4 regions of the Paenibacillus sp. FSL H8-0457 genome follow, and region 1 is predicted to be linked to each of the others. Evidence: predicted binding sites of a transcription regulator. Region 1 holds the regulator's gene; each other region holds the start of a gene.
What was found. Region 1 encodes Rex, which represses fermentation and respiration genes when NADH is low (regulators of the CRP and FNR family bind a similar motif). Its sites were predicted from a motif close to TTGTGAAATATTTCACAA; they were not measured.
Positions count from the first base shown of each region.

Region 1 (3,152 bases):
AGCGTGATTCTGACATCGGCGACCTTGTCGGTGGACAAATCGTTTCAGTTCATGATCGAGAACCTGGGTCTTCAGGAAGCGGCTGAAGCGGGGAACCTGAACACGGTTCAGCTCCCGTCCCCGTTTAATTACAGGGAACAAGCCCTTCTTGTCGTGCCGCGCGATTTTCCGAGCGTGAAGGGATCGGTCGGGGATGCACTCTTTGTGAATACGCTCGTGAAGTCTTTAGCCGATACGGCCGTCGCTACGCATGGCCGCATGCTCGTCCTGTTCACTTCGTACCGGATGCTGCGCCAGGTGCACGAGCCGCTGAAAGAAGCGCTGGCATCAAGCGACATCACGGTATTGGGACAAGGGATGGACGGAACCAGCCGTACCAAGTTAATCCGAAGATTTCAGGACAGCAGCGCTTCCGTGCTGCTGGGCACCAGCTCCTTCTGGGAAGGGGTAGACATCCCGGGTGAGGCGCTGACTTGTCTTGCCATCGTCCGGCTGCCGTTCCAGCCGCCGAATCACCCCTTGGTCGAAGCCAAGAGCGAACTGCTGCAGCAGCAGAAGAAGAATCCCTTCATGAAGCTTTCGGTTCCGCAAGCGGTCATTCGTTTCAAACAGGGGTTTGGGCGCCTGGTGCGAACAGCACAAGATAAAGGGATCGTGATCGTGTACGATACCCGGGTCATTGAATCCTATTACGGGAAGTATTTCTTATATTCCTTGCCGGGGCCGAAGATGGAGCACATGTCGACAGAGGGGATCGTACCCCGAATTTCGGAATGGCTGCAGGAAGAGGCAAGCGCGGGGAACCAAGCTGAATAAAGTGAAACCAAGCACGATCAACAAAAAAAGATGTAGTTATTAACCTATTATTAGGGGGAGCATGCATGAAATCGGAAAAAATTTCGGAAGCCGTGGTCCGCAGATTACCTGTATACTTGCGCTATTTGAATGAGCTTCAGAAGAGGGAGGTTTCCACGGTTTCCTCCCAGGAATTGGGACAGAAGCTGGACCTCAATCCTGCTCAAATTCGTAAGGACCTGGCGTATTTCGGTGATTTTGGACGGAAAGGGATCGGATATGATGTTTCTTATCTGATCGAGAAGATTCGCCAGATTCTGAAGCTGGACCAGAAGATCAATGTCGCATTGGTCGGGGCCGGTAATCTTGGACATGCATTATCGAATTACAATGCATTCCTGAAGGATAATATGAAGATTGTGGCGATTTTCGATTCGTATTCTCCCAAAGTTGGTATGAAAATTAACAATTTGGTCGTACAGCCGATGGAAGAGCTGGAGAAGACGGTTCATGAGCACGGCATTCGAATCGGGATTATTACCGTTCCGGATTTCGAAGCGCAGAACGTAGCGAATCAGCTTATCGCCTCAGGGATCGAGGCGATTCTGAACTTTGCGCCAACCATCCTGAAAGCCCCAGCCCATATCCGGATTCATACGGCTGATTTTACAACGGATTTGCAAAGTTTGGCCTATTATTTGGATAACGGCAAGGAGGATGCAGCACATGACAACAACGAAGTGGATGGTTAAGAACGGAACGTTTGCAGTACTGGAGGAAGACCGATCCGTGCTGCGCGGATATATGGTGGTCGAGAACGACCGGATCACGTACCTGGGCGAAGAGGAGCCCGTCGTGGAAGAGGGAACAGAGATTATCGACGGAACCCATCTGTTCTTCCTGCCTGGATTGGTGAACACGCATGGACATGCCGCCATGTCGCTTCTTCGAGGCTATGGGGACGATCTGGCGCTGCAGGTATGGCTTCAGGAAAAAATGTGGCCGATGGAAGCCAAATTCACGTCAGACGACGTATATTGGGGCACATCGCTCTCCGTGCTGGAGATGATCAAGGGCGGAACCACGACGTTTGTGGATATGTATGACCATATGGATCAGGTCGCGAAGGTTGTCCAGGACTCGGGAATGCGCGGCGTCCTGACGCGCGGCGTAATCGGTTTATGCCCGCCCGAGGTACAGCAGCAGAAGCTGGATGAGGCGGTGGCATTCGCGAAGGATTGGCATGGCAAGGCTGACGGCAGAATTACGACGATGATCTCGCCGCACGCGCCTTATACCTGCCCGCCGGATTTCATCGAAAAATTCGTTCAAGCATCCCATGACTTGAACCTGCCTTTGCATACCCATATGTCCGAAACGGAAACGGAAGTGGCTCAGAATGTTAAGGACTACGGGCTTCGCCCCGTTGCCCATTTGGAGAAGCTGGGCATGTTCTCCCGTCCTACGCTCCTTGCGCATGCCGTTCATCTGACCGATGAAGAAATCGAAGTCTTGGCCAAGCATCAAGTAGCCGTATCCCATAATCCCGGAAGCAATTTGAAGCTTGCGAGCGGAGTCGCCCGCGTACCTGCGCTGCTCAAAGCCGGCATAACGGTGTCGCTCGGTACCGACGGACCTGCTAGCAACAATAACCTGGATATGTTCGAAGAGATGCGGCTGGCTGCCCTGATCCATAAAGGAGTGAGCGGGGATCCGACAGCCATTCCGGCCTCCGAAGCGCTTCGAATGGGTACGGAGTACGGAGCCAGGTCCGCTTTCCTTGAGGATATCGGTATGCTCGCGGTTGGGATGAAAGCCGATATGATCGCATTGAATACGGATCAGGCGCATTTCCTTCCGCGGACCGACTATATTTCTCACGCGATCTACTCTGCCAGCGCGAAGGATGTAGAGCATGTATGGGTTGACGGCAAGCAGGTGGTGAAGAATGGCGCGAGCCTTACTCTCGACGAGGAACGCATCCGCCGGGAAGCGCAGCGTGCATTTGAGCGTCTTACAACCCTCTAGGGAATAATCAAGGGGAGCGAGGAAGACGGATTTGAAGAAAAAAACGAAGTGGATATTGCTAAGCGTGTCCGGCGTCCTGCTATTATTGCTTGGCCTACAGCTCTATTATTCCTATGTTATGAAAGATACGTGGAATGAAGAAAGAATGGCGATCCTTGCAGCGAAACAGCATGGCCAATTGGTCTCGTCCGACAAGACCTATAAATCGGTATGGGGCGAGGACAATAACTATTGGGTGGTCAGCGGGAAAGATAAAGACAATCAAGACCGCATGGTCTGGGTGAAGTTTACGGACGATAACGTTCCTGTAGAAGGGGCAGATGCCGTTC
Region 1 is NZ_CP150293.1:2,563,034-2,566,185, forward strand. Features, by position in the region: gene dinG (ATP-dependent DNA helicase DinG) at 1-816, shown strand, start outside; gene MHI43_RS11330 (redox-sensing transcriptional repressor Rex) at 882-1,547, shown strand; gene MHI43_RS11335 (amidohydrolase) at 1,522-2,823, shown strand; gene MHI43_RS11340 (DUF5590 domain-containing protein) at 2,855-3,152, shown strand, end outside.

Region 2 (3,152 bases), 2.9 Mb from region 1:
AGCCGATATCGAGGAAGGGCTGACCTGGCCCGGCGTCGCGGGGCTTGGCGAAGTGATGAACTTCCCGGGCGTCGTATACGGCGATCCGACCATGAGCGGAGAGATCGAAGCCACGCTGCGTGCGGGCAAGACGGTGACGGGGCATTTTCCGGCCGAGGACGACCGGATGCTACAAGCCTATCTGGCAACCGGCGTCAGCTCCGATCATGAGACGGTAACGAGAGAGCAGGCTTTGGAAAAGGTTCGCCTCGGTATGCATCTGATGATCCGCGAAGGTTCGGCTTGGCAGGATGTGAAGGAAGTGATTAAGGTGGTAACGGAGGACAAGGTGCGTACCGACAATATCTCCTTGGTCACGGATGATGTGTATCCGCAGACGCTGCTGCGGCTCGGCCATATGAACCATGTGGTCCGCCGCGCCATGGAGGAGGGCGTGGACCCGGTTACGGCGATCCAGATGGGCACGATCAACGTGGCTCGATATTTCGGCATGGATATGGAGCTCGGCAGCATTTCACCAGGCAAAACGGCTGATATTTTGCTCATTGACGATCTGAAGAGCATGGTGCCTTCGGTGGTGATCACGGACGGCGAAGTGGTCGCGGAGAACGGCCGTCTTGTGAAGGCGTTCCCGGCGTATTCGTATCCGGAAAAGGCCTTTCAATCGGTTCGGCTGCAGCGTTCGCTTACCGCCGACGACTTTTTGCTGCGCAGCAAGTTCGATGCGGCGCGTACGGAAGTGAACGTGGTGCGCGTCATCGAGAACAGTGCCCGTACCGCCAAAATGACCGCGGTGCTCGCCGTGGAGCAGGGCGTCATCCAGCCGGACCTGGGCCAAGACGTGGTTCAGCTGGCATGCATCGAGCGCCACGGCGCAACCGGGCAAATCTCGCTCGGCTTTGCGAGCGGCTTCGCACTACAGTCCGGCGCGGTTGCTTCCACGGTGGCGCACGATAGCCACAACCTGCTTGTGATGGGCACGAACGCCGAGGATATGGCGCTTGCGGCGAACGAGCTGGCAGCATGCGGAGGCGGCATGATCGTGGTGCAGAACGGCCAGGTGCTGGCGAAGGTGGCGATGCCGATTGCGGGCTTGCTGGCGGACCGTCCAGTCGAGGTCGTGGCCGAGGAAGTCGCTGCCCTGGAGGAAGCGTGGAAACAGCTCGGCTGCTCCATCCATGCGCCGTTCATGACGTTCTCGCTCATTGCGCTTCCGGTCATTCCGGAGATCCGCATTACCAATCGCGGGATTGCGGACGTGACGGAATTCAAGCTCATCGAGACGGAGATCGGTCCGGTTCAATAAGGTGGCACATACATTAAAGCAGGTTGGCCTACATGGCTAACCTGCTTTTTTGGTGCGTAAATACTGGGCTTAGCCTGTGAGTGGAAGTGCAAGCCACGCTCCCATGGATAATCCTCACATAATCCATTGCCTACTTAGTGATTTTCGTCACAAATTGATAACTTTTTCACCTATTTCGGCCATTATATTGTGATGTTTATCACAATCCTTTAGGACGCGGTCTGCGACAATACAAAAAGAATCAAATTTGAAGTGATCACGTGAGCTAAAGGAAGGGGTATCTTTTATGGATCCGGTTATGCTGGCGCGAATTCAATTCGCATCGACAACCATTTTTCACTTTATTTTCGTACCGTTATCCATCGGATTGGCGTTTCTGATCGCCATCATGGAGACGATGTATGTTGTCAAGGGCCAGGAAGTCTACAAGAAAATGGCCAAGTTCTGGGGAAAGCTGTTCCTGATCAACTTTGCGGTCGGGGTTGTGACAGGGATTCTGCAGGAATTCCAGTTCGGGATGAACTGGTCGGATTACTCGCGCTTTGTCGGGGACGTGTTCGGCGCACCGCTTGCGATCGAAGCCCTGCTGGCGTTTTTCCTTGAGTCGACGTTTATCGGGCTATGGATATTCGGGTGGGACCGGTTATCCAAGAAGGTCCATCTGCTCAGCATCTGGCTGGTGTCCTTCGGCACCCTGATGTCCGCCTTCTGGATCCTGGCAGCGAACTCGTTCATGCAGCGTCCGGTCGGTTTTGAGATCAACAATGGACGGGCGGAGATGAACGATTTCTTCGCGCTGATCACGAACGGTCAGCTGCTGGTGGAATTCCCGCACACGATCTTCGGTGCGTTGGCAACCGGGGCTTTCCTGGTAGCGGGGGTAAGTGCGTATAAACTGCTGAAGAAGCAGGATTTGGATTTCTTCAAAAAATCATTCCACATCGCCATCGTGGTGGGTCTCATCACCTCCATTCTGGTTGCGGTATTCGGCCACCAGCAGGCGCAGTATCTGGTGGATACGCAGCCGATGAAGATGGCCGCCGCCGAGAGCTTGTGGGAAACGAGCGACGATCCCGCGCCTTGGACGGTCATCGCCGCCATCGATCCGGATAAGCAGGAGAACACGATGGAATTCAAAATCCCGTATCTGCTCAGCTTCTTGTCCTACAGCAAATTTTCCGGCGAAGTCATCGGAATGAAGGAGCTGCAAGCCCAATACGAGCAGGAATACGGTCCTGGAGACTATATTCCGCCGGTCCGCACCACCTTCTGGAGCTTCCGGATTATGGTGGCCGCCGGCAGCGTCATGATCCTCATGGGATTGTACGGAGCGTGGCTGATGCTGCGCAAAAAAGTCGAGAAGGCCGGCAAATGGTTCCTCAGACTGATGCTGTTTGGCATTTCCCTGCCGTTCATCGCCAACACGTCGGGATGGATCATGACGGAGATCGGCCGCCAGCCTTGGACGGTATTCGGGCTGATCACCACGGAGAACAGCGTTTCGCCGAACGTAAGCGCAGGCTCGATCCTGTTCTCGCTCATCATGTTTACCGCCATTTATGCGGTGCTGGCAGCCGTGATGGCCTATCTGTTCATCAAAGTCATTAAGAAAGGACCGTATGCGGCGGAGGAAGACGATCACCACGCAAGCGATCCGTTTAATAAGGAGGACTACAATGCTGTCTCTTAACGAACTGTGGTTTGTGCTCGTCGCCGTGTTGTTTATCGGGTTCTTCTTCTTGGAGGGCTTCGATTTCGGAGTCGGGATGTCCACGCAGCTGCTGGCCAAAAACGATACCCAGCGCCGGGTGCTGATCAACTCGATCGGCCCGTTCTGGGACGCCAA
Region 2 is NZ_CP150293.1:6,761,532-6,764,683, reverse strand. Features, by position in the region: gene ade (adenine deaminase) at 1-1,306, shown strand, start outside; gene MHI43_RS30515 (cytochrome ubiquinol oxidase subunit I) at 1,593-2,996, shown strand; gene cydB (cytochrome d ubiquinol oxidase subunit II) at 2,983-3,152, shown strand, end outside.
Region 2: MHI43_RS30515 (cytochrome ubiquinol oxidase subunit I) is a predicted target of Rex. The motif match lies at 1,494-1,511, and genes of this name have one in related genera.

Region 3 (3,152 bases), 170 kb from region 1:
GGTTGTTTGTAGGCATGGCTTACTGGTTTATCTCTTCGGGAAAGGGGAGCAAGCAAAAGTAGGCTATGATTGGGGTGTAACGGAGGAATTCCATCCTCCTAGTTCATTGTCAGATGAAGTCCAACCTGATGAATAAACAAAGAAACCGTTCTTGGTTAATGGTCTGTCATTCGTCCATTTGCCAAGCAACGGTTTCTTTTTTTGTATACAAATAGGAGGGCGATAGCATAAATAAGCTGTCCTCCTCAGTCATTGAACTGAAAGGACAGCCGTGAGAATCTTGCCTTCCAAATCGTTTACCGATGTTCCACCAGGTCAATCGCACCAAGCACCATATGAGCCAGTCCGAAGCCTAGAATACCGGTTGCAGCAAATTTATACCTGCTGCAAAGCAGAGCGGCACCCGAAGCAGAAACCACGGTTCCAAGAACAGCAGGAATCAAACCTTCACGCATGCTGAGCACTCCCTTTGATTTGGTTTGGAAAGACAAGGTTTATTGTAAGCAGATGCCCATATATTATGCACCAAAGGGGCTTTAGGCGGATCAAATCCGGCAGATTTCGTTCGGACACAGCTCGCAGTGGCATATTTCCTGCAGCATCGGCAGATCTTTGATAACAATCATGCCGCCGGCATATTCGATGGCGTCCTTTTTGCGAAGGTCGCTCAGCATCCGGTTCACGCTTTCGCGGGTGGCCCCGATCATGTTCGAAAGATCGGTGTGGGTGATCTTTTTGTTGATGAGAATGGTGCCATCCTCTTGATGCTGCCCGTAGGTATTGCCCAGACGAATCAGCGTCGACGTTAATGCGCCGGGCTTGCCGTACATCATGAGATCGCGGAATTTGGTCTGCGTGATGCGGTGGTGTATACCCATCCACTTCATGAAATCAATCGCGAAGTCGCAATGCTGGCAGATCAGCAGCTCCAGATCCTTGTGCTCGATGACCCCGACTACGCTGTCCTCAAGCACCTCTGCCGAAAAACTGTGGTTGTTGCTGAAGAATGGATCGGCTTGCCCGACCATGTCTCCAGGATGGTACATATATAGAATAAGCTCTTTGCCTTCATCCGTCGATTTGGTCAATTTAATTCTTCCTTGTTTAACGAAGTACAGCTTGTCGGCGAAGTCGCCTTCCCAGAACAAATGCGATCCTTCAGGGAGTACCCTTTCCTTCATGGTGACCAGCAGACGGTTGCGGTTTTGTTCCGAGAAGCACTGCGTGTTCCCTAAGTTTTCGATTTCCATTACATGGTCTACAGTTTTCATGGTGGTATCCCCTAACATCCTAAAATTTGATCTGTTTAATCTTTAAATACATTATAACGTGAAAACATTCACTTGTGGGGCGGAACAAGAGGGAAATCATGGCGAATTTTCAAACATTGTGATCTCTTTCACTTGAAAGAGGGAAAAGACAGGTATAAATCACACAGAAAAGATAAATTTTAATATTGTGAAATATTTCACATGATTTAAGAAGCGTCTGTGTTACGATCGAAGCGTAGACAGAAAGAACATGAACCATGGGAGGATGAGAGATATGGCTGTGAGCAAAGGAACAACGGTTGAAGTGAAGGGACAAACGGCAGCAGAGTACATTCAAGGTCTGATCGACAAGGCGAATCGGGCAAAAGAAAAGTTTATGAAACTCGATCAGGAGCAAGTCGACGGAATTGTGCAGGCCATGGCCATGGCCGGACTTGAGAAGCACATGCAGCTGGCGAAAATGGCGATTGAGGAAACGGGCCGCGGCGTGTATGAAGACAAAATCATCAAAAACCTGTTTGCCACGGAGTATATCCACAACAGCATCAAGTACGACAAAACGGTAGGTATCATCGAAGACAATGCCTATGACAGCTTCCAAAAAATTGCGGAGCCGATCGGGATCATCATGGGGATCACACCGGTAACCAATCCGACCTCGACCACCATATTCAAGGCGCTGATCTCCATCAAAACAAGAAACCCGATCATCTTCGGTTTCCATCCATCCGCGCAGGCATGCAGCAGGGAAGCCGCGCTCATCCTGCGGGACGCAGCCGTGAAACAAGGCGCTCCGGCCGACTGCATCCAGTGGATCGAGGCACCTTCCATGGATAAAACCAATACACTCATGAACCATCCGGACGTCGCCTGCATTCTGGCTACGGGCGGATCGGCGATGGTCAAAGCAGCATACAGCTGCGGCAAGCCAGCCCTCGGCGTAGGTCCCGGCAACGTGCCGTGCTTCATCGAGAAGAGCGCGGACCTCGATCAAGCGGTGAACGACTTGATCCTATCCAAGACGTTTGATAACGGCATGATCTGCGCATCCGAGCAAGCGGTCATTATCGAGGAGCCGATCTATCATAACGTGAAGAAAAAAATGATCGCCAGCGGCTGTTATTTCGTGAACAAGGAAGAGCTGGCGAAGCTGACTGCGCATGCCATGGTAGCGGATAAATGCGCCGTCAATCCTACCATCGTCGGACAGCCGGCAGCCAAGATTGCCGAGGCTTGCGGCTTTGAGGTACCGGAAAGCACCAAGATCCTGGTCGCCGAGCTGGAGGGAGTCGGTCCTGCTTATCCGTTGTCCGCCGAGAAGCTGAGCCCGGTGCTGGCCTGCTATAAAGTGAAAGATGCGGAAGAGGGCATCACGCGCGCCGAAGAGATGGTTGCTTTTGGCGGCATGGGCCACTCGTCGGTCATCCACTCGCACAATGAGGACGTCATCCTGAAATTCTCGGATCGCATGAAGACCTGCCGCATCCTGGTCAACCAGCCTTCTTCGCAAGGCGGCATCGGGGATATCTACAACACGAACCTGCCATCGCTGACGCTCGGCTGCGGTTCGTATGGCCGGAATTCCACGTCGTCGAACGTGACGGCCGTCAATCTCATCAACGTGAAAAGGGTGAACCGCAGAACCGTGAATATGCAGTGGTTTAAAGTGCCGGACAAAATTTACTTTGAAAAAGGCTCGACGCAGTATCTCGCCAAAATGCCTGACATCACCCGCGTCGCGATCGTAACCGACCCCATGATGGTGAAGCTGGGATATGTGGAGCGGGTAGAGCATTACCTGCGTCAGCGCAGACTGCCGGTAGCCATCGAGGTGTTCTCGGAAGTCGAGCCGGATCCTTCGACAACGACCGTTGAACGGGG
Region 3 is NZ_CP150293.1:2,395,714-2,398,865, forward strand. Features, by position in the region: gene MHI43_RS10425 (formate/nitrite transporter family protein) at 1-62, shown strand, start outside; gene MHI43_RS10430 (hypothetical protein) at 297-455, opposite strand; gene MHI43_RS10435 (Crp/Fnr family transcriptional regulator) at 546-1,271, opposite strand; gene adhE (bifunctional acetaldehyde-CoA/alcohol dehydrogenase) at 1,546-3,152, shown strand, end outside.
Region 3: adhE (bifunctional acetaldehyde-CoA/alcohol dehydrogenase) is a predicted target of Rex. The motif match lies at 1,457-1,474, and genes of this name have one in related genera.

Region 4 (3,152 bases), 3.0 Mb from region 1:
TCAGCTTGCTGATTCTGTTCGGCGCTTCGGCGATCGTGTTGGCCTTTCTGCCTTCCACCGTGGACGAACCTTCCAAGGACTCGGAATCAGCCGGTTCGTTCGTGAAGGACATGAAGGCAGGCTTCGCCTACATCGGTTCCAGCCGGCTGTTGAAGGTGCTGCTGGTAGTCTACGTTTTGTTGGCGCTGGGCAGCGGACTCGTACAGCCGCTCGACATCTTCGTCATCACCGAGCGTCTTCAGCTGGAGATGTCCAGCGTCCAGTGGTTCACCGCGCTTGAGGGCTTGGGCATGTTGATCGGCGGTGTGATCGCAGCGGTGATTGCAGGCAAAGTGAAAGGTTCCTACTTGCTGTTTGCGGGGCTGGCCTTCCTTGGACTCTCGACCTTTGTCGAGGTGCTGTCCCAGTGGCCGATCCTGACCGGCTCGATGCGCTTCGTCACCGGGGTGCTGATGGCCATGGCCCAGACGGTCCTGATGGCGGTGATGATGCAGCAGGTGGAAGAGAAATTCATTGGCCGGCTGAACGGCGTGATGACGCCGATATTTACCGGCATGCTGCTCATTGGCTCCGGGCTGACGGGCTGGTATATGTCGGTAACCTCCATTGTCGTGGTGTATTTCACGGCAGGCGCGCTCTTCCTGCTGTCGTCGTTCATCAGCATGAAGCTGCCGATCGCCAAGGTGCCGGTGCAGGAAACGGAGGCGCCTGTCAGGGTAGAGACTGCGGCCAAAGCCTAGCGGGTGAGTAAAAATCTATACATTTAAGCCGAATCTGGCAGAATGGTATCAAGCGCGAACGGGCTTCGTACTGGTAAAGACAATCCAAAAGAGCGGTGCCGGGGAGAAACCCGGGCACCGCTTTTTCGGCATATGCGATTCCTCGAAGGAAGCGAAAGGCAGTCACCCCGCTAAAGCTGATCCGAAGCTCCACCCATGGACAAGGTGCTGTGCCTATATCCATATATCGCTTAAATGGCCACACCGAATCCGATCCATGTTATTCGCTGCAGCGTGGTCAGCAGATCAAGGCATACGGAACATCACATCTGTACCTGTCCGTCCCTTAGGACACAATCGTGATATAATTCACGTTCTTGCCAAAGAAGCTGCGTTACAATGTTGGTAACGATAACACGAATATCATGAGCTGCATTCGGATAGGTAGACAAGGCGGATGCGGAAGAAATGAGGGAGTGACCATGGCTTACCATAAACCTGAGCGCATTGCGGAGATTACCGTGGAGAACGGGGTAAAAAAAGCGCATAACTCCGCCATAAACGTGATGATATTAGGATTCCTTGCGGGGGCATTTATTGCGCTCGGCTTTTTGCTTGACATACGCGTGATTGCCGGAGCGTCTCCAGAATGGGGAGGGATTGCCGGTTTTATAGGCGCTGCGGTATTCCCCGTCGGATTGATTCTTGTCCTGCTTGCAGGCGGGGAGCTGCTGACGGGCAACATGATGGCCGTGTCCTTGGCCAGATTCAAGCGGCGAATTTCCACGAAGGAGATGATGCGGAATTTAGCGCTTGTCACGGTCAGCAATATGTTGGGAGCGTTATTCGTCGCTTACTTCTTCGGACATGTGACCGGTATGACAGGCAGCGGCGTTTACCTGGAGAAACTGGTGGATATGGCCGGGCATAAGCTGGACGACAGCTTCCTGCAAGCCTTCCTGTCGGGCATCGGGTGCAACTGGCTCGTAGCCCTCGCCGTATGGCTGTCCTACGGATCGGATCAGATGAGCGGCAAAATTCTCGGGATCTGGTTTCCGACCATGGCGTTTGTCGCCATCGGGTTTCAGCACGTGGTGGCCAACATGTTTCTCATCCCGGCCGCGATTTTTGAAGGCTATTACAGCTGGGGCGAGTATCTGATGAACTTCATTCCGGTATGGCTGGGCAATTTCGTTGGCGGCGCGTTATTTGTGGGAGCGACATACGGAACCGTTTATTTAAAGCAGGAGAATCAAGCCGCAGCCGCTCCGCGCGGCGAGCAGACGCCTGTGCCATCGGCTAGCTCCCCTCAACAGGTTCATTCCGCGCAGAACGTTTCCTAATGCCGGAGGCCTGGCAAGCGTCTGGGCAAAAAAAGCTGCGTTCAACCGTCCTTGATGAAAGGCAGCGGTTGATCGCAGTTTTTTTGTCGTGATGGGCGAGGCTGTTCCCAGTAATGAATCAAGCAGGGAACAAGCCCGCTATTTTTTTAAATGGTAGGGAACCGTCGTGATGATCACGTCTCTCCGATACAGGAGATGTGCCCGGATGAGCAGGCTGGATTGATTGTGCAGGAAATTATGCCAGCCCTTCTTGGGGATGAACTGCGGAATGACGACGGTAACCTGATAGTCGGATTCGCTGGCCTTGCGCTGCACGGTATCGATGAATTTCGTCAGCGGCTGAATGATGCTCCGATAAGGCGAGTGCAGCGTCACCAGCCGGATGTCCGGCTGCCACTTTTTCCATTTTTCCTGGAAGGCGACTTCCTCCTCCCGCTCGAACGGCACGTACACCGCGATGATTTGGCCCGCTCCCAGCGATTTGGCGTAATTCAGCGAGTTCTCCACCACATGCGTGATTCCTGCCACAGGCAGGATGATGACATTCCCCTCAATCGGCTTAACCGGCTCGCAGGTCGTAATCCGGAGCTGGTCCGCTACCGCCTCGTAATGCTTGCGGATCCGGGTGAAAATCCAGATGATCAGCGGCAGGAATATCAGGACGGACCACACCTGGGCGAATTTCGTAAAGAAGAAGATCATGGTCACGATAAAGCTGATGCATGCGCCGGTGGTGTTAATGATCAGCTTGACGATCCAGCCTTCGGGCTTTTCGCGAATCCATTTCACCATCATCCCGGTCTGGGAGAGGGTAAACGGGATAAACACGCCGACGGCATACAGCGGAATCAGATGCTCGGTTTTGCCTTCAAAAGCCAGCAGCAGCAGAATGGAGAAAAATCCAAGAATAATGATTCCGTTCGAGTATCCCAGACGGTCGCCGCGGACGGTGAACATTCTAGGAATGAACTTATCCTTCGCCAGATTGACGGCCAGCAGGGGAAAAGCGGAATACCCCGTGTTGGCGGCGAGGATCAGAATTAAGGCCGTTGTCCCTTGTATGAAGTAATAAAGCGCATTTCGCCCGAAG
Region 4 is NZ_CP150293.1:6,693,828-6,696,979, reverse strand. Features, by position in the region: gene MHI43_RS30230 (MFS transporter) at 1-740, shown strand, start outside; gene MHI43_RS30225 (formate/nitrite transporter family protein) at 1,202-2,062, shown strand; gene MHI43_RS30220 (APC family permease) at 2,201-3,152, opposite strand, start outside.
Region 4: MHI43_RS30225 (formate/nitrite transporter family protein) is a predicted target of Rex. The motif match lies at 1,077-1,094, and genes of this name have one in related genera.